DNA from 2 places in the Arthrobacter sp. NPDC056691 genome. Region 2 is predicted to be linked to the other one. Evidence: riboswitches for the same ligand, from Rfam matches in the RefSeq annotation. Region 2 holds a riboswitch; the other holds the start of a gene.
The links. Region 2 has a riboswitch for cyclic di-AMP ahead of ACFRAU_RS11940 (hypothetical protein). Riboswitches for the same ligand answer to the same signal wherever they lie in the genome.
Positions count from the first base shown of each region.

Region 1: linked by a shared signal. The riboswitch ahead of ACFRAU_RS09670 (hypothetical protein) and the one ahead of ACFRAU_RS11940 (hypothetical protein) in region 2 are both predicted to bind cyclic di-AMP.

Region 1 is NZ_JBHTXX010000009.1:15,200-27,175, reverse strand. Features, by position in the region: gene ACFRAU_RS09685 (ArnT family glycosyltransferase) at 1-917, opposite strand, end outside; gene ACFRAU_RS09680 (glycosyltransferase family 39 protein) at 924-3,065, opposite strand; gene ACFRAU_RS09675 (glycosyltransferase) at 3,062-4,567, opposite strand; gene ACFRAU_RS09670 (hypothetical protein) at 4,819-5,718, opposite strand; cyclic di-AMP (ydaO/yuaA leader) riboswitch at 5,724-5,875, opposite strand; gene ACFRAU_RS09665 (ATP-binding protein) at 5,980-7,614, opposite strand; gene ACFRAU_RS09660 (response regulator transcription factor) at 7,618-8,358, opposite strand; gene ACFRAU_RS09655 (hypothetical protein) at 8,556-9,677, shown strand; gene ACFRAU_RS09650 (winged helix-turn-helix domain-containing protein) at 10,276-11,151, shown strand; gene ACFRAU_RS09645 (SixA phosphatase family protein) at 11,198-11,725, shown strand; gene ACFRAU_RS09640 (D-alanyl-D-alanine carboxypeptidase family protein) at 11,776-11,976, shown strand, end outside.
Region 2 is NZ_JBHTXX010000012.1:62,909-74,884, forward strand. Features, by position in the region: gene ACFRAU_RS11930 (GTP pyrophosphokinase family protein) at 1-917, shown strand, start outside; gene ACFRAU_RS11935 (SulP family inorganic anion transporter) at 924-2,426, shown strand; cyclic di-AMP (ydaO/yuaA leader) riboswitch at 2,571-2,772, shown strand; gene ACFRAU_RS11940 (hypothetical protein) at 2,776-3,504, shown strand; gene ACFRAU_RS11945 (GGDEF domain-containing protein) at 3,714-4,853, opposite strand; gene ACFRAU_RS11950 (bile acid:sodium symporter family protein) at 5,010-6,029, shown strand; gene ACFRAU_RS11955 (LLM class flavin-dependent oxidoreductase) at 6,026-7,408, opposite strand; gene ACFRAU_RS11960 (ABC transporter permease) at 7,454-8,377, opposite strand; gene ACFRAU_RS11965 (ABC transporter ATP-binding protein) at 8,377-9,285, opposite strand; gene ACFRAU_RS11970 (LacI family DNA-binding transcriptional regulator) at 9,661-10,296, opposite strand; gene ACFRAU_RS11975 (hypothetical protein) at 10,358-11,179, opposite strand; gene ACFRAU_RS11980 (multicopper oxidase family protein) at 11,181-11,976, opposite strand, start outside.

The DNA of each region.
Region 1 (11,976 bases), on a different contig from region 2:
CCGCCGATGTAGGGCCGGTTTTCGGCGGGGATGAGCTCGACGGCGGCCAGCCACCACCCTGCCGACACCGCCAGCGCCGCTCCGGCACCCGCAAGGTGCAGCACGCGCTTCCCGAGACGGACCGGGGCGGCGAGCAGATAACCGGCCGCGAGCCCCGGCACAACGAGCAGGACTTGCAGCTGCTTGGTCAGGAAACCGAAGCCCAGGAACACGCCGGCCAGCAGGAGCCAGCGGAAGCGCGCGTCCTGGATGGAGCGCAGCACCGCATAGGCTGCCGCGGTCATGAGCAGCACCAACAGCGCGTCCGGGTTGTTGAAGCGGAACATCAGGGTGGCCACCGGCGTCAGGGCCATCACCGCGCCGGCCAGCAGGCCACCGAGGTGGGCCAGCCGGTCGTCGCCGGTGGCAGGCCTGGCGGCGCGGCGCACCGCCAAATAGAGCAGCCACGCCGTAGCCACGCCCATCAGGGCCTGCGGCACCAGAATGCTCCACGAATTCAGGCCGAAGAGGCGCACGGAGAGGCCTGTGATCCACAGCGCGGCCGGCGGCTTGTCCACGGTGATGGCGTTGGCGGAGTCGGACGAGCCGAAGAACCACGCTGCCCAGTCCTGGGACCCGGCCTGGGCCGCCGCCGAGTAGAAGGCGTTGGCCCAGCCGGAGGCGCCCAGGTTCCACAGGTAGAGGACGGACGTTCCGAGCAGGAGTCCTGCAAGTTCCAGCCGGGAGCGCAGTTCCTGCCGGGGCAGCCGGGGCAGCCGCTGCCGCGGTACGGTCTGTGACTGTGGGGTCTGTAACTGCCCGGTCTGCTGCTGCCCGGTCCGTTGCTGCCTGGTCCGTTGGAGGCCGGGGCGCAGAAGCCAGCGGCGGCGGATCCGGGATTCTGCCGTGGATGGCGAACGTGGAATGGTGTTGGCCATGATTGCCTAATCGGTCAGCTTGTAGACGGTGGAGCTGCCCACGGTCTGGGCCTCGAAGTTGGCCGCAACCCAGGTGGCCACCTCGGAGTTTCCGCCGCGTCCGCCGCCTCCGCCCATCCCGCCGCCGGAGATGAAGTAGCCGATCTCGCCGTTGGCCACCATCTCCTGGAACTGCGCGAGCGTGGGGTAGGGGTCGCCGCCGTTCCAGCCGCCCAAGGCAATCACGTTGGTGCCCGTGGCGAGTTCCAGACTGGCTGCCTGGCTGGCGCCCGACACAATCCCGGACCACTTGGCAGTGCTGGCCTTGAGCAGCGCGGTGAGTTCGGAGTTCGCCGTGCCGGAACCGTCGGGACCCATCGCACCGCCGGGAACCGCACCGCCGGGAGCGTTTCCGCCGAAAGCACTGCCGGCGTCGGTTGCGCCGTTGGGGGCCAAACCGGAACCGTCCGGCAGCCCGGAACCGTCCGTCAGGCCTGAGCCGGAGCTGCCCGGCCCGGTGAGGCCGGCGCGTCCGTTCTGGCCGCCAAAGCCGCCCATCGCGGACGCGGTGGGTCCCGACGTCGGGATCGATCCGGAGTGCGGCTGGGCTGCCGTGGCGAAGGTCCATGCAGTGCTGCCCAGCCCGCCGGCCAGCAGCGAAACCGCCACGACAGTGGCAGTCGCAGTCTTGCGGAGCCGGGCCGGAACAGCCTGGAGCGAATCGAGCCGGAGCAGCAGCGCGGCGGCGGCCAGCACACCGAGGATCACCACGGCCACCCTCATCCAGGGCAGCCACGTGGCGTCGCGTCCCAGGAGCACCGCGGACCAGACCGACCCTGCCAGGACCGTGGCGGCCAGCGTGATCCGGGCGGGCAAGTAGTTACGGCCGCGCCACAGTTCCACTGCACCGATGCCCACCAGCGCGGCAATCGCCGGGGCCAGCGCAACAGCGTAGTACGGGTGGACAGTGCCGCTCATGAAGCTCAGGATTCCGGCGGTTACCAGCAGCCAGCCGCCCCAGAGAACCAGTGCCGCGCGGGTACGGGACGTACGTGCCTCGCGGCGGGTAAACCACAGGCCGGCACCCAGCAGGATCAGGGCCGACGGAAGCAGCCAGGACACCTCGCCGCCGAAGCTGGTCCCGAACATCCGGGTGATCCCCGCGGCTCCGCCAAAGCCGACATTCCCGCCGAAGCCGCCGCCACCGCCGCCCCCGCCGGGCATGCCGCCGCCACCGATGCCGCCTTCGGAGCCGGTGATGCGGCCCAGACCGTTGTAGCCGAAGGTCAGTTCCAGGAAGCTGTTGGTCTCGGACCCGGCCATGTACGGCCTGGCCGAAGCCGGCGTGAGCTGAAACAGTGCGATGTAGCTGCCGGCCACCAGCGCAATGCCGCCGGCCGCGGCGAGCAGATGCAGGAAACGCCTGCCGAGGGTGGTGGGGGCGGCCCACAGGTAAGCCAGGGCCAGGCCGGGAACGATCAGGAAGCCCTGCAGCATCTTGGTCAGGAACGCCAGGCCGATCACTGCGCCGGCGGCGGCCAGCCACTTCCAGCCGGCCTTTTCGATGGCACGGGTGGTCAGGTACGCGGCGAGCACCAGGCACAGGGTGAGCAGCGCGTCGGGGTTGTTGAACCGGAACATCAGCGCCGCCACCGGGGTCAGGGCCAGTGCGCCGCCGGCGAGCAGGCCCGCGGCGGGGCCGGACACGCGCTTGATCGTGAGGTAGAGGAGTCCGACGGCGGCCACCCCCATGAGTGCCTGCGGCACCAGCATGCTCAGCGGCGAGAAGCCGAAGACCCGGCCCACCAGGGCGGGAATCCATAGGGCCGCCGGGGGTTTGTCCACGGTGATGGCGTTTCCGGCATCGAGGGAGCCGAACAGCAGCGCCGTCCAGTCTTTCGTGCCCGCCTGGATGGCGGCGGCATAGAACGAGTTGGCGTATCCCGTGGCTTCGAGGTTCCACAGGTACAGCACGGCGGTGAACGCCAGCAGCGCTGCTGCCGAGGGCCGGATCCAGCGAGGCTGGTTTCCCAGCAGCAGCCGGGATGCCATGCCGGCCGGGCGGGTTTGCTCGGGGACGGCCTGGCGGGGAGCCTCGGGCACGGCCGGGGCAGTTTGGTCTGTTGTCGGGACTGTCGTCTGGTCTGGGGGAGTGACGGTGGTGCTCATGACTGTGCCATTTCTGTGGTCGGGTCGGATGCCTGCGGGAGGGATGCCTCGGAAGCGGCAGGATCTGCGGGAGCGTTGGTGGGGGAGGCGGCAGGATCTGCGGGAGCGTTGGTGGGGGAGGCGGCAGGATCTGCGGGAGCGTTGGTGGGGACCGGCCGCCGTCGGAACACCCACAGCCGGAACAGCAGGAACTTCAACGCGGTGGCCGCGAGGTTCGCGGCGGTGACGGTCGCCAGCTCAACCCAGCGGTCCGGCGTCGTGCCTCCGGGCAGGGCGCCACTGTGGACCAGGGCGAGCGCGCCGGAGGTGAGGGCGAGCCCGATCCCGAAAACCAGCAGCCCTTCGAAGTGGTGGCGGGCAACATCGCTGTTGCCGGCGATGCCGAACGTGAAGCGCCGGTTCGCGGCGGTGTTGGCCACGGCCGTGGTGAGCAGGGCCAGCAGGTTGGCTAGCTGCGGGTCCATCAGGTTGCGGCAGAGGTAAAAGAGGACCAGGTACGCCAGGGTGGATGCCACGCCGATGGTGCCGAACCGCACCAGCTGGCCGAACAGGCTGCCGCCCGGGCTCTGCTCCTGGCTGCGAGATGCGGCCGGAAGGGGGCCGCGGGCAAGGGCCGCGCGAAGCTCGGCGACGGGGATGCGGCCGCTGACCATGTCCTTGCTGAGCCGGGCCATGCCGCGGACGTCGGCGAGTGCCGTCTGGACGATGTCCACGCTGGAATTGGGGTCGTCGGTCCAGTCCACAGGCACTTCGTGGACGCGGAGGCCGCACCGTTCGGCGAGGACCAGGAGTTCGGTGTCGAAGAACCAGGCGGTGTCCACGGTGTGCGGCAGGATCTGCTGGGCGATGTCGGCGCGGATGGCCTTGAAGCCGCACTGCGCATCGCTGAAATGGGCGCCCATCAGGGACTGCAGCATGAAGTTGTAGCTGCGGGAGATGAATTCGCGCTTCGGCCCGCGGACCACGCGGGAGTTGCGGGTCAGCCGCGTGCCGATGGCAAGGTCCGAGTGGCCGGAGATCAGCGGGGCAAGGAGCGGGCCCAGTGCGGCCAGGTCCGTGGAGAGGTCCACGTCCATGTAGGCCAGGACAGGCGACGGCGAAGCCAGCCAGACTTTCCGCAGGGCGTTGCCGCGGCCCTTTTCCGCAAGGTGCACCACGGTGACCTCGCGGAGTTCCCGGGCCACGCGTTCGGCCGCTTGGAGCGTGCCGTCGGTGCTCGCGTTGTCCGCAACGGTGATGCGGAACGAGTGCGGGAACGTGCCGCGCAGGTGGGCGTGGAGCCGGCGCAGGCACTCCTCCAGGTCGCGTTCTTCGTTGTAGACCGGGATGGTCACGTCCAGGACCGGTACCGCGGTGGAGGTATCGATCGGCGACCGCCGCGTATGCCTGATGAGGGTCTGGGACGGGGCATCTCCGGCCGCGCCGGCTCCATGGAGCGCGTGCGGCCGGGTGTGCAGCGGTGGGTGTGGCTGGGTTCCGGAGGCCTGGTCAGTGATGGTCATGCATCAACAGTGGCGGCCGCTGTTATGAGGGTTTTAGGGCGAAGCTGTGCAGGGGCTGTGGAAGTTCTTCAGCGCTCGCTGGCGGCCGGAATGAGCGGCCGGTGGTGGCCGCATTTCTGCACCTCTTTGCCGGCCGCGGGTGGGCACGGACGGCAAGAGGGCCCCGGATCCTGGCGGATTCGGGGCCCTCGGGTCACCTTAAAGCGGTGCAGAAATGCTCGCCGTCAGCCGGTTCGGCCGCGGCAAACCGGTCAGTACCAGTTGTGGGCGAGGTGCCAGTTCAGGGCGCCACACGGGGAGCCGTAGCGCTCCTTGATGTAGTCCAGGCCCCAGTTGATCTGGGTGCGGTAGTTGGTGCGGTAGTCCGCCCCGGCGCTCGCCATTTTCTCTGCGGGCAGCGACTGGACGATGCCGTAGGCGCCGCTGCTGGCATTGGTGGCCGTGGTGCGCCATTCCGATTCCTTGGTCCAGAGCCGCTGCAGGCACTGCATCTGGTCTGCGGACCAGCCAAAGGATCCGAGCTTGGCGGCTGCGTAGGCCTGTGCGCCGGAGGGATCGTTCAGGGCCACAGGCGCAGCGGCCCGGGCCTTTGCGGCCGCCTTGGCCGCGGCAGCTTTCGCTGCGGCAGCCTGGACGGCGGCGGCGTTGGCCTTGGCAACCGCGGCGGCGTTGGCAGAGGCGGTGGCCTTAGCCGCGGCGGCCTTTGCGGCAGCGGCCTGGGCGGCGGCGGCCTTAGCGGCGGCAGCCTTCTTTGCAGCGGCAGCCTTGGCCGCAGACTCCTTGGCAGCGGCCTGGGACGAGGACTGCGGAGCGATGGACGCCGCGGACGGGGCCGGAAGGGCGGAGATCAGCGTCTTGTCGAAGCTCAGCGTCTGCCCGGCGTCCGCGGTGGCCGCTGCCGGCTCGGCGGCGGAAGGCGTGGCCTGGTCGGCCGCGTGGCCTGCGGCGCCGACGCCAACGAGCACCGCGGCGGCAGTGGTCAGGACAGCCGCCCGGCGGCCAAAGGACGGAAGGCCGGAAGTGAGACGGCCCCAGGCCGTCGTAGGCCGGGCCGGTTCGGCGCGGTGCCGGGAAATGCCCTGGCGTGACGTCGTGCGGTCAGACTGATCTGAGGCGCGTTCAGGGCGCGCCTGAGTCTTAAATTCAGACATGGTGGATTGCCTCTCACACCTGCGGAGTTAGCTGTCGGGTTCGGATGAGGTCATCCGGCCGCACGGAAATTCACGTGTCGGCTTCACCCCAAGGGCTGATGCGGAAAGCCCGGGACTCTGGTTCCCCCGCCTCTGCCTGATGTAGCGGAATCCGGGAAGCGGCAGAGCTGGGCGTCAATCCGGAGATGCGGCGCTAGTGGCGGCCGCACCATATCGACGGTACAGGAGGCTTCTGATTAAGTCACATTTAGGTAACGGGAGTCACGGCGTCGGCGCGGCGCCTTGCATGGGCAGCCGGACCGCAAATTCCGTCCGGCCGGGCCGGGACGTGACCTCCACCGTGCCGCCGTGCGCTTCCACGATGGACTGCACGATTGACAGTCCCAGGCCGCTGGTTCCCTCTGCCGAGGCGACGCCAGGTTCTGCCTGCGAAGGCCCTGTTTCTCCCCGCGAATCCGCGGTACGGAGGGCTGTTTGCGCACTGGCGCCACCGGTGGCAGGACCCTTCGCCCTTGCGGAGGCAGGCGCCAGGGGCGGCTGCGCCGGCGTCGCCCGTGAGGCGTCTGCGCGGGCGAAGCGCGCGAAGACCTTGTCCACGAATTCCGGCGGGATGCCGGCGCCGTCGTCCGTGACAGTAATCACAGCGCTGCCGTCAGCCGACCGCATCACGCCGGTGGTCACCGTGGTGCCGGGAGGGGTGTGCTTGCGGGCGTTGGAGAGCAGGTTCACGAGGACCTGGTGCAGCTGCGAGTCGTCGCCCCGGACCGACACGGGTTCCTCCGGGAGGTCCAGATGCCAGGCCCGGTCCGGCGCCATGACTTTTTCGTCACTGACGGTCTCGACCACCAGCTGCGTGAGGTCCACGTCGCTGAGCTTGAGCGGCTGGCCCTCGTCGAGCCGGGCGAGCAGCAGGAGGTCCTCCACCAGGGCGGTCATGCGTTCGGACTGGCTCTGCACGCGTGCAAGGGACCGCTGGCCGTCCGGGGTGAATTTTTCGGTCATGCGCATCAGCTCGGTGTAGCCGCGGATGGCCGTGAGCGGCGTGCGGAGTTCGTGGGAGGCGTCCGCCACGAACTGCCTGACCTTCATTTCGCTTTCCTGCCGCGCCTCCAGCGCATTGGAGACGTTGTCCAGCATCTGGTTCAGGGCGTGCCCCACGCTGCCCACTTCGGTTCCGGGATGGGCGTTCGACGGCGGGACGCGGACGGCGAGTGCCACCTCACCGGCGTCCAGCGGCAGGCGCGACACCTGCGTGGCCACCTCGGAGAGCTGTTCCAGCGGTTTCATGGTGCGCCGGATGAGCACCGTCCCGGCCAGGCCGATCAGCACGAGGCCGCCCAGCGAGACGATGGTGATGGTCCAGACCAGCGAGGTCAGGGTGTTCTGCTTTTCGGCGAGGGGAAGCCCGGTGACGATGACGTCGCCGTAGGGCGCCTGGGCGGCCACGAGCCGGTAGGTGCCCGAGGACAGCTTCCGTTCAACTGGCACGCCGTCGCGTCGGAGCTCCAGGAGGACCTGGTCGTCCGCGGCGGACAGCGAGGCGAGGGTGGCGTCGCTGTCAATGAAACCGGCGCTGATGACGGTGCCGCCCTCGATCCGGGCCGTTACCGTCCCCACCCGCTGGCCGCGTGCGCCCAGCGGATCGGGTTTGGTGCCGGGGTTGCCCAGCGGTGGCCGGCCAAAGTCGCTGGACCGCCGGGCGGCCTCCGTAAGCTGCTTGTCCAGCTGCTGGGTCAGGAAGGAGTCCATCGAGGCGTAGCTGAACAGGCCGATGGCGCCGCAAATCGCCACCAGCAGGGCCATGGCCACGAGGACCAGGCGGGTGCGCAGATGCCAGGTGCCCGGCTTCAGCCAGCTTCGGCGCTGGGTACGGACTGCACCGGAAAGGTTTGCCACGGCCTACTCTGCCGGTTTGATGACGTAGCCCGCGCCGCGGACCGTGTGGATCATCGGCGGATGCACGGCATCCACCTTCTTGCGCAGGTAGGAGATGTACAGTTCGACGATGTTGGCCTGGCCGCCAAAGTCGTAGTTCCACACCCGGTCCAGGATCTGGGCCTTGCTGACCACACGCTTGGGGTTCTCCATCAGGTACCGCAGCAGCTCGAACTGGGTGGCCGTCAACTGCAGCTCGTCGCCGGCGCGGGTGACTTCACGGGTGTCGAGGTTCAGGACGAGGTCGCCCACCACAAGCTCAGCGGAATCCATGGCGGCCACACCGGAGCGCTGGACCAGCCGGTGCAGGCGCAGCAGGACCTCCTCGATGCTGAACGGCTTGGTGACGTAGTCGTCGCCGCCCGCGGCGAGGCCCACGATGCGGTCCTGGACCGCGTCCTTGGCCGTGAGGAAGAGTGCCGGGACCTCCGGCGCGAAGGCACGGATCCTGCCCAGGAGCTCGACGCCGTCGAACCCGGGAAGCATCACGTCAAGCACCAGCACGTCCGGGCGGAACTCCTTGGCGAGTTTCACTGCCTCGGGACCGTCGGCAGCGACGGCCACGGACCAGCCGGCCATGCGCAGGCCCATGCTCATGAGCTCTGCGAGGCTCGGCTCGTCGTCGACCACCAGGGCGCGGATGGGGGAGCCGTCCGGGTGGGTCAGTTGGGGAAGGTTGTTGGTCATGGAGTGCGAAGTGGCCATGTGACAACTCTCCGTTCTGGTGTTTAGCCGCCGCTTTGGCAACCCTGTGCGCCGGCTGTGAATCCCAGCCTAGCGAGCTGAAAGGCAGCGCGTGCGCATTTTTCAGGTCACAGCCATGGCTCTTGCGCCGCACAGGCCAAACACAGGAAGGCTTTCCAGTCTGGAACGGACACTTCCGCACCCCTAAGGAGATAACAATGAGCGGACAGCAGCATTCACCTGTTCCGGAAACCACGCCCCTGCCCCCGGCGCCGCAGCCGGACGGGCATTCCGCCGGCTGGGGCTTTGGCGGGGGAACGCCGACGCCGGCCCCCGCGAACGCCGGTCCGGCACCTTCCGCTTACGCAGCGGACGACAATCCGGACGACCCCCATTCAGCCGGCGCCCGACCCGCGGAACCCGCAACTGAACCGGTGACGTCCCTCGGCACGTTCTCCTCCGGCGGTGCCGCTTTCCATGCCGCACCGCACGCCGTCGTGTCGAACTCTCCCGCCCCGGGCGGCGATCCGAACACCCAAACCCCTTCCTCCCAGGCCGCAGATGCCCAGGGACCGAACTCTCCGGCCCCGTACCCTGGCTGGGGTGCCGGTGGGGCCCAGCCTCCGGCCGACGGCACCGCGGGCGCGGGCTGGGGAGGGCCGCCGTCGGCCGGAAAATCCGGCGGACCGGCTGCCAGCGGCAAGCCGTGGACCATGAAGCGCGGGCTGGTCGTGGCCGGTGCGGCGACGGTTCTGGCCGCCGGCGCAGGAGCCACCGTGTACGGCCTGGGCAGCAACGCGGCCGCTGCCGGCGGAACGGCCGCCGGCCCGCAGGGCGGTTTGGCGCAGGGCGGAACACAGGGCGGGTTGAGCCAGGGCGGTGCCCAGGGCGGCCTGCCCCAGGATGGCGGGTCGATGGGCGGCCCGGGCGGCATGCAGGCGCCGGGCGGCGACTTCGCGCCCAACGGCCTCGGCGGCATGGGCAGCGGCGTCTCTGCGGCGGTTCATTCGGAGTACGTCGTCGAGGAGAACGGGGAGTACGTCTCGAAGGTAGCGCAGCTCGGTACCGTTTCCACCGTTTCCTCTGGTGCGGTGACAGTAAAGAGTGCCGACGGGTTCACGCGGACCTACACACTCAGTGACGACACGGTGGTGAGCAATATGTTGCAGAGGCGCCAGCAGTCAGCAACCGGCGGCCTCACAGTGGCCGACATCGTCTCCGGAGCCACTGTGCGGATTGTTGCCGGCAAGGATGGCTCGGCGTTTCCGGCGGAGAGCGTTCAAGTGAGCGGGACCGCGACGCAGTCGGGCGGAACCAGCGGATCAAGCCAGTCGAGCTGACTGACGGGAAGGCGCAGCGCCCAGGTGAACCGGGCGCTGCTGCCGTCGTTCTGGCGGATTTGACCACGACCCCAAACCCGCGCGTGGGCAAAAAAACTTCGCCCGGGCTACGTCATAGCTGGACAATCGGCTTATCGCCGCTGCGGGTTTCCAGCAATTCAGATGTCATTGAATATTCAGCGCGAATTTACGGAAAAATCGAAGAAGATTCCGTAGAAGCAGCTTTCCGACCGTCCGTTCAGGAAAAAGGATCAAAAAATCGGCGGCTTTCAAAACTGTGATTTGTCGCACAAACCGGCCGTTTGTCTCAGCATGCGGACGGTTCCGTCCATTGTTACTTGCAAGTTTTCATTGTTACGTTGCACACTTTCAAATGTGAACAAGAACTCAACAGCACCTGCAGCCGCAGAATATTGGCCCAGCACACCCGCTGCTGCCGACATGCGCTGTTGTCGAATGCACGCCTAACTTTCACCACCCCACGAAGTTTTTAGGCATTCGCCCCCAGCCCAGCGTAGGGCGCCCCTCCCCAGAATCATTGCGGGGAACCAAGCATTCGAGCCGCGATGACGGCCATTCACATTTGAGGTAAGCAAACATGACCGTTGCATCCGGATACGTCCACATCTCAGTCCGTAACGCCAACAAGGCTGGCCAGGCGCAGGGACTGCGCCAGGGATTCGGCGCCCGCCCCGCTTTCGGCCCGGCAGGCCCGGCCAACAGCATTCCCGCCGCCCCGGGTTACGCGCCCCAGGGCTACAACCCGAACTCCTACGGCCAGTTGCGCGCCGTGCAGGCGGAGGAAGCCGCACCGCTGACCGCGCCCACGCCTCTTGTGGCCCCGGCCGCCACCGCGCCGGTCCGCCCGGTTCCCAACGACAACGTCGCCCGCGGGTTCGTCCTGTACATGGGCATTGACGAGGAGACCGCGGCCGCCGCCGGCACCTCGATCGCCAAGCTTGCCCAGGAGATCCGGGCCTACGCCCAGTCCCTGGTTACCGGCGCCGAAAGCTACGCCGCCGTCGCTGTGGCGCCGGCCAGCGCGCCTGGCTCGGCGCTCGACGTCGTCCGTTCCACTTTCGGTGACCCCACCGTCAACGCCCGGCAGCGCACCGAGACTGCCCGCGTCCAGCCAGCCCAGGATCCCCGTCCCTCCGGTGTCCTGATCGATCTCGCCCGCCGCGAGGTGCACCTCGACGGCGAGTCCCTGAACCTGACGTTCAAGGAATTCGAACTGCTCAACTACCTCGTGGAGAACGGCACCCGCACCGTGGGCCGCGACGAACTGCTCGAGGGCCTGTGGCGCAACGCCGAAGAGGTGCCGAACGAGCGCACCATCGACGTCCACATCCGCCGCCTCCGCTCCAAGCTGGGACGCCTTGCCAACACTGTGCGCACGGTCCGCGGCCAGGGCTACCGTTTCTACGAGCACCCGGAGGTTGTTGTCTGGGCCGCTCCGGAGTACTCGATCTAGCCTCCTCCGCCCGAACGGCCCAGGCGGCTGGCGTTAGGCTTGGGCCATGAGTGCGCACCATAAGAAGCGGTTGGTCCTTATGCGCCATGCCAAGGCTGACTGGCCCGGCGGGGTGGCTGACCACGAGCGTCCCCTGGAGGAACGGGGCCACCGCGAGGCTCCGCTTGCCGGTAAATGGCTGCTCAAGCACAACATCGTCCCGGACTTCATCCTGTGCTCCAGTGCCCTGCGGACACGGCAGACATGTACATGGGTTTGCAGTGAACTCGGCGAGAAGGCCCCGACGCCGAAACTTGAGGACGGGCTGTACGGCGCCTCCGCGCTGCGCATGCTTGCGGTCATCAACCACGTGCCGGACACCGTGACCACCCTGATGGTGATTTCCCACATGCCCGGCGTGCAGGACCTGGCCATGCACCTGGCCTCACGGGATTCCAACCACGACGCCTACATGGATGCCGCCACACGCTTTCCCACCAGCGGCCTGACCGTGCTGGAGACGGACAAGCCCTGGGCCGAGCTGGACGGCCAGGACGCCAGGCTCACGCACTTCAAGGTCCCGCGCCCACACTAGCGCGGACGAGTAGGCTTGTCCCCAGCGTCGTCTAATGGGGAAGGGCCGCCATGCTGAATTCTGTAACCGCCCGGTGCCGGGCCGGTGCCCGGCGGTGCGCTGCCGCCGTCGTCGTTCTCCTGATGCTCTGCGCCGGGGCGCAGCAGGCAGCCGCGGCACCGTCCGGTGAGCCGCTGTCCACGCAGGTTGTTTCGAACCCCGGCAATGCATGGGTCCTGGTCAACAAGTCACGTCCGCTGAATCCACGCCAG
Region 2 (11,976 bases):
CCTTCCGGGAGAAGATCTCCCGGACCGAGGAACCACTGGAAGAGGGCGGCCCACGGCTCCTTAAGTTCCCGGACCCGTTCCGGACCCTCAACGACATGGTGGGCGTGCGCGTCATCACCAAGCTGCCGGCGGAGAACGCACTGGTGGCCAACCTGATCAAGCGCCAGCGGCACCTCTTCGACTGCCGCGGGGACCGCGAAAAGGACATCGGCTCCATCGAGTCCGGAACGTACGGCTACTCCAGCCGGCACCTGATCCTGCGCACCATCCAGAACGACGTCGTGAAGAACTACCAGCAGGTGTTCAACCCCGAGGTCCCGCCCAACGGCAGCTACTTCTTCGAATGTCAGATCCGCACCGTCTTCGCGCACGCCTGGAGCGAGATCGAGCACGACATCCGGTTCAAGGCGGAGGACCCGCGCGCCTGGACGCCGCACTTCGACCGCCAGTTCACCGCCACCGCCGCCATGCTGGAAACCGTGGAGAGCGCCTTCGCCGACCTGCATGAACGCTATGAGGAGGTCCGCAGCTACTGGGACGTGGACGGCGAGGGCGCGGCACAGCTCACCCCCAACCGCATCCGCGATGTCTGGCGCACCCTGCTTCCCCACGTAGACCGTAAAGTGGATGATGACTGGGGATGGGCGGCCGAACTCCTGGCGGCCCACGGACTCAAGCAGACCGTGCAGCTCGCCGGACTGCTCAGCGCCAACCGGATCACCGAGGTCCGCAGGGCCCTGGACCACCGCTACTCCCCCGGTCCCGACCGCCTCCTGGATGACCTCCTGCTGTGGCAGTACGGCACCAAACATATCGACCTCACCGCCGAGGCGCCCGACGCCGTTCCCCACCCGCGGCGCGACAGCCTCCTGCGGCGGCTGAAGCAGATCGAGCGCTACCGCCAGACCAAGAAATAGAGTTCCATGAAGCCCGAACAGCTCCAGTCCGTCCGGGCCACTCTCCGTTCCCCGCGGCGCCTCAAGACCGAGGCCCTCGCCGGACTGGTGGTGGCCCTCGCCCTCATTCCGGAAGCCATCGCGTTCTCCTTGATCGCCGGCGTGGATCCCCGGATCGGGCTGTTCGCCTCCTTCACCATGGCGGTCACCATCTCCTTCGTTGGCGGCCGGCCTGCCATGATCTCGGCCGCAACAGGCGCTGTCGCCCTGGTGATCGCGCCCCTGATGCGCAGCCACGGGCTGGACCACCTGATTGCCGCGGTGATCCTCGCCGGGGTCTTTCAGATCCTGCTCGCCGTCCTGGGCGTCACCCGGCTCATGCGGTTCATCCCGCGCTCGGTGATGGTGGGCTTCGTGAACGCGCTTGCCATCCTCGTGCTCATGGCCCAGCTGCCGGAACTGATCGGGGTTCCCTGGCCCGTGTATCCGCTGGTCGCCGCGGGCCTGCTGATTGTCGTCGGCTTCCGCAGGATCACGACGGCGGTGCCGTCACCTTTGGTGGCCATCGTCCTCCTGACGGTCCTCACCGTGGTGGCCGGGATCGACGTGCCCGCCGTCCAGGACAAGGGCCAGCTGCCGGAAAGCCTGCCCACGCTGTTCATCCCTCAGGTGCCGCTGACGTGGGAAACCTTCCAGACCATCGCACCGTTCTCGCTGTCCATGGCGCTGGTGGGGCTGCTGGAATCCCTGATGACGGCCAAGCTTGTGGACGACATCACCGACACCCGCTCCAACAAGACCCGCGAATCCTGGGGCCAGGGCGTGGCCAACATCGTCACCGGGTTCCTGGGCGGCATGGGCGGCTGCGCGGTAATCGGGCAGACCATGATCAACGTCAAGGGCTCCGGCGCCCGGAGCCGGGTGTCCACGTTCCTCGCGGGCGCCTTCCTGCTGGTGCTGGTGGTCACCCTGGGCGACATCGTGGGTCTCATCCCCATGGCGGCGCTGGTGGCGGTGATGATCTTCGTCTCGGCCATCACTTTCGACTGGCACTCTGTTGCACCCGCAACGCTGAAGCGGATGCCCAAATCGGAAACCGCCGTCATGCTGATCACCGTGGGCACGGTGGTGGTCACGCACAATCTGGCGATCGGCGTCGGCGTCGGGGTTTTGGCGGCGATGGCGATGTTCGCCCGCCGCGTGGCCCATTTCGCCACCGTCGACCGTACGGAAGTGGAGCTCAACGGCCGGACGGTGGCCACCTACACTGTGGACGGCGAACTGTTCTTCGCCTCCTCCAACGACCTCTACACGCAGTTCAACTACGCCCGCGACGCCGAGCCGGACATCGACAGCGTGGTGATCGACCTGCACGCCTCGCACCTGTGGGATGCCTCCACCATCGCCGTGCTGGACTCCGTCACGGAGAAATACCGCAGGCACGGCCGGGAGGTGGAACTGATCGGCCTCAACTCGGCCAGCATTCAGATGCGGGAACGGCTGGCCGGCAAGCTCAACGCCGCAGAGTGAGGCTCACCACACCAATCAGGCCCCGCCCCTCTACATGACGCGGGCAAGCCGGAAGTGAACGACACGGCGCCGTTACCTTAATGTGACATTGAGCGATGCCTCCCGTACGGTGGAAAACGTGCCTTTTTCACCGATAGGGCACTCCCGCGCTGATTGCCTAACTCTGCCGCAGCCCGAGGAACCAACCGAAGACCCATGTCCGGCAGAGACGGGGAAACCACTTTTCGGCCCGCTTATAGCGGGTCTTGGGGTGAAGCCGCGCAGTTCCTGACCACGCTCAGGACCGCGGCCGGGTGCCTCCCATCCGAATCCGACAGCTCACCTCGCAGGCATCGGGAGAGGCTTCTTCATGTCGTTCCGCATTATTTCTGGCCGCCGTGCTGCGGCCATCCTTGCCGCCTCCGGGCTGGCCTTCACCGGCAGCGTCGCAGCCAACGCCGCGAACGTTCCGGCCCAGCCGGCGCAGGCACCGACCGCCGCGGCCGCCAGCCAGGTCCAGGCTCCGCTGAACGCTGCCTCCAGCGTCAGGATCGAGTTTGAACGCCCCGCGGTCAAGTCGGCCCCGGCCCCCGTGGCGGCAACACCCGTCGTCGAAAAGCCGGCAGTAAGGAAGGCCGCGGCACCTGCAGCCGCCACCGTCGCTGCCGCGCCCGTTGCTACCGCGGCCCCCAAGGCTGCAGCTGCGCCGGCCGCGGCCGCACCGAAGGTCACCGTCAAGGCTGCCGCTCCGGCCCCGAAGGCACCCGTCAAGGCTGCCGCGGGCGTCAACGCAACCATGCTGGCGTCGGCCTACGCCCAGATCGGCATCACGCAGGACTGCACCGCCATGGTGGAGAAGGCCCTCGGCGCGGCCGGCATCCCTGTGGGTGACCTCGCGCCCATGCAGTTCCTGAACCATGGCGTGGTGGTCTCCACCCCGCAGCCCGGCGACATGGTGGTCCAGTCCGGCCACGTGGCAATTTACGCGGGCGCCGGCAAAGTCATCAGCGGCGGCATGAACGGCATCAACGCCACCATGGCCCACCCGCTGTCCTGGCTCACCGCCACGGGCCCCGTCACGTTTGTTCGCGCGGCCTAGCAGAACTGAAGAAACCGCCGTGTTCCGCTGCCTTGGGGGCGGCGGAACACGGCCATCCCCCAAGGTGCTCCCACCTTTCTACAAGGATGGTGGGAAACACTGGCTGTGCCTGATGAAAGACCGCAGTCTCCGGCTGCGAGTCAGGATCGCCGGGTCCGGATTGTCCCCCATGCATTCCGGATCCGGTGCCTGGGGAACCGGATGAGCTCTTAGCCCCTGACCGTGCGGTTCCGCCCCTGCGATTTGGCTTCGTAGAGGGCAACGTCCGCGGCCGCGATCACCTCGTCGAGATCGGCCGTTTTCGCGTTGTAGGTGGAAATGCCGTAGCTGACGGTCGGCATCCGCAGCAGCTCCGGGATGTGCAGCCCTGCCAGCCTCCTGCTGATTTCACTCGCAATGATTTCCGCGCTCTTGGGGCCCGCGCCGGGAAGCAGGAGGATGAACTCCTCGCCGCCGTAGCGCCCGGCGACGTCCGTGGACCGGACCGATGCGCCGCACGCCTCGGCGAATGCCTGCAGTGCAAGGTCGCCCGCCGCGTGGCCGAAGGTGTCATTGACCGACTTGAAGTGATCCAGGTCGGCGAGGATCAGCGAGCCGCCGCTGTTGGCGGCCTTGCTGCGTTCCAGCTCTTCGGCCGCCGCCTCCAGGAAAGCTCCCCGGTTAAGGAGGCCCGTGAGCCCGTCCTGGGTGGCGACCGTCCGCAGCGCCCGCGTCTGCTGCTCGGTGCTCAGGCCCGCCATGCTGAAGGAAACCACCACCAGCAGCACCATGGTGACCATGGTGGTCACCGCCGACCCGAAGTAGGTAGTGAAAACGGGACCGTTTGGCCCCTGGATGAGGAACACCACCAGGCGGCAGGAGTAGAAGAAGGCCACCCCTCCGGCCGCGATAGCCATGGGGATTCTCACCCGGGAGTACCCGGGTTCAAGCCGCCACAGTTCGTGCGAAGCCAGTCCGACAAGGACGGCCATGGAGGCCAGGAAAACGGCACCGCCGGCCCACGTATTGGATCCCGGGCTGTCGACGCCGGCGGCGGCGCCGGCAATGACGGGCAGCGCCACGGACAGCCACAGGTTGTACTTCAGGTTCCGGAGGGAGCGCGCCCCGGCCCAGACACTTGCCGCGCCGGACACCAGCAGGAAGTTGCCCAGCGGGTTGGCCCAGACCTGTTGCGGCGTGCCGTTGAGCAGGAACGAGGCCGAGCCGGAGAGGAACAGGAGCAGCGCGGCGCACCACCAGGCGCTGTAGGGCGAGCGGGTGCTGCGGAACGTCGAAAAGTAGAACAGCAGTGCCAGAACCAGGGCCATCGCGGCGAAGGCAACCCGCAGTGTTGCCGTGTCTAGGATCATTCCGTCCCCTTGAATGCCGATCCAGTGCAATCCAGTATCGCACCGGGAACGATCAAGGTCCCGCTGTCCCGCAGGGAAAATTTCCTGGGCACGACACATTTGTCTGACATCAGTCATGAATTGGCCGCTGCGGCGCTCCGGTGCCAGCATTATTGAATGCTTGAGGCAACAAAAGACCCCGTATCCGCTCCCTCGGCCACGGAGGCCGGCGCCGCACCACTGAATCCGGCCCTCGCCGCGGAAGCCAGGATTGCGCGCGTCGCGGTGACCGTCTTCCCCCTCCTGGTGCTCGCGGCCGGCGTTGCCGGGTTCCTGCTTCCCGGCGCCTTCAAACCGCTCGGCCCGGGGGTCCCGTACCTGCTGGGAATCATCATGTTCTGCATGGGCCTGACGCTGACGCCGCCGGACTTCACTGCCGTTGCCCGCAGGCCCTGGGCCGTGGTGCTGGGCATCGTGGCCCACTACGTGATCATGCCCGGCGCAGGCTGGGCGATCGCCACCCTTCTCCACCTGGAACCCGCCCTCGCCGTGGGACTGATCCTCGTGGGCTGCGCGCCGTCCGGCACCGCCTCCAACGTGATGGCGTTCCTGGCCAAGGGCGATGTGGCCCTCTCCGTGGCGGTCGCCAGCGTGTCCACCCTGATCGCCCCGGTGGTCACCCCCGTCCTGGTGCTGTTCCTGGCTGGTTCCTTCCTGACCATCGACGCCGGCGGCATGGTGCTGGACATCGTCAAGACCGTGCTGCTGCCGGTGATCGCCGGCCTGCTGGCCCGGCTGTTCCTCAAGAACCTCGTCGCCAAGGCCCTGCCGGCACTCCCCTGGGCCTCCGCCGTCGTTATTTCCCTCATCGTGGCGGTGGTGGTGGCGGGAAGCGCCAGCAAGATCCTGGCTGCCGGCGGCATCGTGTTCCTGGCCGTGGTGCTGCACAACGGCTTCGGTCTGGGGCTCGGCTACCTGGCCGGCAAGCTTGGCCGCCTGGACGCCAAGGCGCGCCGGGCACTCGCGTTCGAGGTCGGCATGCAGAACTCCGGCCTGGCGGCAACGCTGGCCACCGCCCATTTCACCCCGCTGGCGGCCCTGCCGTCCGCGGTGTTCTCACTCTGGCACAACATCTCCGGTGCCATCGTCGCTGCCTGGCTTGCCCGGAAGCCCCTGCCGGAGCAGCGGGAGGCCTAAGCGGGTACGGCTTCCTCGGAGCCTGCCGGGGCAAAGACGTTCGCGGGCCGCGGCAGTCCGTAGTGTTCACGCAGGGTGTGCCCCGTGTACTGCTGGCGGAACAGCCCGCGGGACCGCAGGATCGGAATGACGTGGTCCACGAAGGTGTCCAGGCCGGACGGCAACACGGGCGGCATGATGTTGAAGCCGTCTGCCGCGCCCTTCTCAAACCATTCCTGGATGGCGTCTGCCACCTGTTCGGGCGTTCCGGAGAAGGTGCGGTGCCCGCGGCCGCCGCCCAGCCTGCCGATGAGCTGGCGGACCGTGAGCCGTTCGCGCCGGGCCAGTTCCACAATCAGCGTGTACCGGCTCTTGGCGCCCTCGATCGCGTCCTCCGAAGGAAGGTCCTCGGGAAGCTGCGCGTCCAGCGGCAGGGATTCCGGTGAGACGCGAAGGACGCCGGCCAACTGCTTCCGCGCGTGCTCGGGGTGAATGAGCTCATCGAGCTGCTTCTCCAGCCGCCGCGCCTCGTGCTCGGTGGAGCCGATCACCGGGACGATGCCGGGGAGGATCTTGATGTGTTCCGGGTTGCGGCCCACGGCGGCCGTCTTCCGTTTCAGGTCGGCGTAGAAGCGCTGGGCCTCGGCGAGGGTCTGCTGCGCGGTGAACACCGCCTCGGCGTAGCGGGCGGCGAAGTCCTTGCCGTCTTCGGAGGAGCCTGCCTGCACTATGACGGGGTGGCCCTGGGGCGAACGCGGCACATCCAGGGGACCCTGGATCCGGAAGTAGCGGCCGGTGTGGTCGATGGCATGGACCCGGGAGCTGTCCGCCCAGACCCCGCCGGCCTTGTCCCCCACCGCCGCATCGTCTTCCCAGCTGTCCCAGAGCTTCCTGGCGGCGTCGAGGAACTCGGCGGCGCGTTCATAGCGGCGCCAGTGCGCGGGCTGGTCCTCCAGGGAGAAGTTCCGCGCGGCAGCCTCGCCGGCTGTCGTCACCACGTTCCAGCCGGCCCGGCCGCCGCTGATGTGGTCCAGCGAGGCGAACCGGCGGGCCAGGTTGTAGGGGTCGTTGTAGGTGGTGGAGGCGGTGCCGATCAGCCCGATCCGCTTGGTCACGGCGGCGATGGCGCTAAGCAGGACCGTTGGTTCGAGCGTTCCTTGGGGACGCTGGCGCACGTCGCCGAACAGGACGGGCGAGTCGGCGAAGAAGATCGAGTCAAATGTGCCGCGTTCCGCGGTGCGGGCGAGCTGCTGGAAGTGTGCCACCTGCGTTCCGGCGAAACTGTCGGTTTCGGGAAGCCGCCAGGACGCCTCATGGTGTCCGGTGCTCATCAGGAAGGCGTTCAGGTGAAGTTGGCGGGCGCCGCCGTCGTTGGTCTTGGCTGGGGTGCGTTGAGGCATCGTCTGGTTCCTTGTGGGTCTGGTTCGTTGTGATCTGGGGGCGGGTCAGGCGGTCCGGGACCCGACAGCGGTCCGCCAGCGGGAGAAATGGCGTTCGACGGCGACCAGCAGGTAGTTGACCAGCAGGCCCAGCAGGGACACGGTCAGGATGCCCGCGTACATGTCCGGGATGAGGAAGCTCATCTGGGAATTGACGATCAGGTAGCCCAGCCCGGCCTTGGCACCGACCATTTCGGCGGCGATCAGGACGAGGATGGAGGATGTGCCGGCCATCCGGATGCCGGTGAAGATGGTGGGCACGGCGGACGGAAGGATCACCTTCTGGAACAGCTGGAAGTTGGACAGCCCCAGTGAGCGGGCGGCACGGATCAGCAGCGGGTCAACGGTCCGGACGCCGGCGATGGTGTTCAGCAGCACCGGGAAGAACGCCGCGTAGGCCACGATGCTGATCTTGGAGGTCTCCCCGATGCCCAGCAGCAGCGTGAACACCGGGAGCAGCGCCAGGGCGGCCGTGTTCCGGAAGACCTCCAGCAGCGGGTTGAGGAAACGGTCAAGGGCGCCGTACCAGGCCACGAGCAGTCCGAGGGCCACGGCCGTGACGACGGCGATGCCGAAGCCGCTGGCGGACCGGCTCAGGCTGGCGGCAAGGTGGTTCTGCAGCTGGCCGTTTGCGATGAGTGTGCCCAGTGCCTCGAGCACCACGTGCAGGGGTGGAAGGAACACCCTGGTCGATGCCGGCGCGAGGTAGGTGGGACCCAGTTCCCAGAGCAGGAGGAACAGGATGATGGCCCCGGCACCCCACACAGCCTTGCCGCCCTGCAGGGCATACAGGCGCAGCCTGGCCGCCGGTGTCCTGCCGGGTCCCGGACGTAGCGCCGGATTGCGCTCCGCCGTTGCCTCCCCGGCGGCCGCCGCGGGACCGGTCTGCGTTTCCGTTTCGGCTTCCTTGGTCAGTGTTGGCGTGCTCATCAGGCTGCCTTTCCGGTGGTGATGGTCCTGGTTTCATCCGGCGCCGTTCCGTCGGGCTGGATCTTTGCGTGCCCGGCTTCCTGGGCACGGCGTACCTCGTCGTGCAGCAGTGACCAGACCTTGTGCCGGTGTTCGACGAAGGCCGGGTTGGAGCGGACGTCCTCGTCACCGGAGCGGTCCCCGAGGTCGATGTCCACGATTTCCTTCAGCCGTCCCGGCCGGGAGCTGAGCACGGCCACGCGCTGGCCGAGGTAGACGGCCTCGTCGATGCCGTGGGTGATGAAGATGATGGTCTTGCCAGTGGTGGCCCAGATCCGCAGCAGCTCGGTCTGGAGCTGCTCTCGCGTCTGGGCGTCCAGTGCGGCGAAGGGTTCGTCCATCAGCAGGATGTCCGGCTCGTAGGCCAGGCTGCGGGCGATGGCCACGCGCTGCTTCATGCCGCCGGACAGTTCGTGGGGGTACCGGTCTTCAAATCCGCCAAGGCCCACAAGCTCGAGGTATTCGCGTGCCTTCCCGGCGCGTTCCTTGCGGGTGTAGCGCTTCCCGTCGCTGCCCACGCCTTCCAGTCCGAAGGACACGTTGGCGGCGGCCGTGCGCCAGGGGAACAGCGCATACTGCTGGAAAACGACGGCGCGGTCCCGGCCCGGTCCCGCCACTTCCCGGCCGTCCACCAGCACCTGGCCGGTGTCCGGCCTGGTGAGGCCGGCCAGGAGGTCCAGCAGCGTGGTCTTGCCGGAGCCGCTGGGACCCACCAGGGTGATGAACTCGCCTGCGGAGACGTCAAGGGAGATGCCGTCCAGGGCGGTCAGGACCGCCCCTTCCGGGTTGTCCTTGCTGGGCCGCACCGTGAACTTCTTGGTGATGTTTTGAAGGCTGATTTTCGGTATCGGCCCGGTTCCGGAGGTCATGGGGTGCTTCCCTTCAGCAGGTCGTTCAAGGCGTTTGGTGTCCACCATGAGAGCAGAGATGGACCACCGCCTGAAGGGCACGGTCACGAGGGGAAACGGGGCGTAACCTGCCGGCCCGGGCCGTGGATGGCGGCCCCCGGACGCGCGGGGACTTCAAAGTAAACAGTGCGTAATGGCGGGCGCCTTCCGGGGACATCGGATGACGCATGGCGACAGAAACGGGCTGCAAAGGCGGCTGATGTTGCGGCCTGCTACGGACCGTGACGGGCCGGAACCGCCAGCGCCTCGCCCAGATTGCGGGCACGCGGCAGGTCCGATTGTTACGCGGCCACCGGCACCCGTTGCCGGAACCGGCTGATCCCTGGAAGACGATCCCTAGAAGACGGGGATCTGCTCGGCAAACGCGCCGGCGGCGGACAGCACCTCGTTCAGCATCTGGAGCGCGCTGCCGCCGAAGAGGGCATGCCCGCTGAGGCGTTTCCAGGAGGCATGGTTCTCTGCGGCCTGGGCCGCGTACCCCGCCATCCGGTCCATGAGCAGTTCCACCGCCTGTTCGGCGTGCACCGACTCGGAGATGACCACCTGTGCGATGCCGCGCCTGGCCAGTTCGGCGATGGCGTGGTCCTCTTCCTCGGAGCTGGGCAGGACGCCCACGATCACACCGTCGGCGCCGCCGGCCAGCATGAACTTCCGCCACGACTGGCCGAGCAGGATGACCGGCTGGTAGCCGTGCCGCGGAAGTATCGCGGCGGCGGCCGTGGCCAGCGCCCGGTCCGCCGGCCATTCCAGGTCATCAATGGCGATGGCCACCAGGTCCGTCCTGCCGCGGCGCATTCCGCGTGCCGCCTGGTTGGGCACGTAGCCAAGATGGTCCACGGCGGCCATGACGCGTTCATGCGTCGACGGGCTGATCCGGGTGGTGCCTCCGCTCCTGCCGGACAGCACGTAGGACACCGTCGTCAGTGAGACCCCGGCCCGTTCGGCAACGTCCCGGATGGTGGGGCTGGACATGCTTCTCACTGTTTCCTCCTATCGTTCCTCTCCGCCCAATTTCTGGTCTGGAGATGATCAATCACTCCGTGTGCGGATGTATTGCCTGGCCTTCGAGCTGCTCCGCGTCCCACGGCGGTTCGGCGGCCATATCCACGCCGGTTCCGGACGCCGACCTTGGGGCGACGGTCACCTCGGCGGCCGGAACCTTCGCCTGCCTGCTGATGCCCTCGCGGACGCTCTCCACGGTTTCGTCGCCGAGCAGCGGGCCCGTGTAGCTGATGCTGAGCTGCCCGCCCTGTGCCTGGGTGCTGTAGTTGCCGAGCGCGTCGGAAACGATGCCCTCCCTGTCCACCGCAGCCGACACTGCGGCGGGGTCCGCTGCGGCAACGCTGAACCGCAGGTCATGCACCAGGACAGGCAGGACGTAGAAGTTCTTCACGCCCAGTTTCCCGGTGTCCGCCTCGGTGACTGACCGCACAATGGTGCGTCCGTCGTCGGGAGTGGCCGTTGACGGAAGGGCCACGATGACCTCGGGGACCATCTGCTGCAGCACTGCAGGTTCGAGCACGTCAGGCGAGATGGCGGACAGGACGGTGCCCGTTGCCTCGGCAGCCGCGTCCAGCCGCTTGCGGATGCCGGCGACGTCGGCCTCCAGCCCGGTGTGGACGGCGATCACCACCCGGCGCCGGACCATGAGTCCGTCGTAGCTGACGGTGGGCCGCCCGTTGCCCAGGTCCTGGCCCTCCTCTGCCTGCGCGAGGACCCGGTCTGCGACGGCGGCGCTGCTTGCGGGCGGGCTGGGGGCCGGGTTTGCCGTGGGGCTGGCCTGGACACCGCCGGTGCAGCCGGCCAGGGAGAAGGCCAGCAGCACTGCCGGTGCGATCAGGAGCGTCCGGTTCATGTCAGGTTCCCGCCCGGTAGGCCGGCTTGTACTTCGACGCATAGTACCCCTCGGGCCGGGTTTCCAGCACTGGCTTGTCGGCGTTGATGGGGTCGTTGTTCCGCAGGTCGCCCACGGAGAACTGGACCATCATGTCGTGGTCCTCGTGCACGAGGTTGTGGCAGTGCACCATGTACCGCCCGCCGACGTGCTTGCCGGTGTCGAACTGCATGAGGACCGTGACCGACTCGTTCTCGCCCGCGTAGAAGACGTCCTTCGGCCCGCCTTCCCAGGCGAAGGGCTTGCCGCCGTTGGTATTGCGGCCGATGATCTTGCCGTCGATGAGGTGGATGTGGACCGGATGGAACCACCCGCCGGACTCGTTGACGATGGTCCACTGCTCCACCTGGTTGCGCTGCGGGTTGGCGAAGCAGCGGGTGAAGTTGGACTTCTCCACGGTGTCCCAGGTTTCACCGTTGATGGTCCATTCGCCGCCCTGCCGCTGGACCCGGAGGATCCTCTTGGCGACGGCCATGTCCGGGGTCAGCGCCATGGTGTCCAGCCCGCCGATGGCCCTGGTGGGATGCGGGCCGGGGTCCAGCGTGGTGGGGATCGAGCTGATCGTGCGGGATCCGGGCTGGGCGGGGGAATCGGCCACCACCTCGAACTTCATGACCTTGCCGGTGTTGGCGAAGTTCACGTTGTTCTTGTTGCTCAGGTTCCGCAGCTCCACGGACTGCCCTGGCTTGTACTTCCGGAAGTCGATCAGCACCTCGTAGCGTTCAGCTGTGCCCTGCCGCCAGGAGGACACCGCCTGC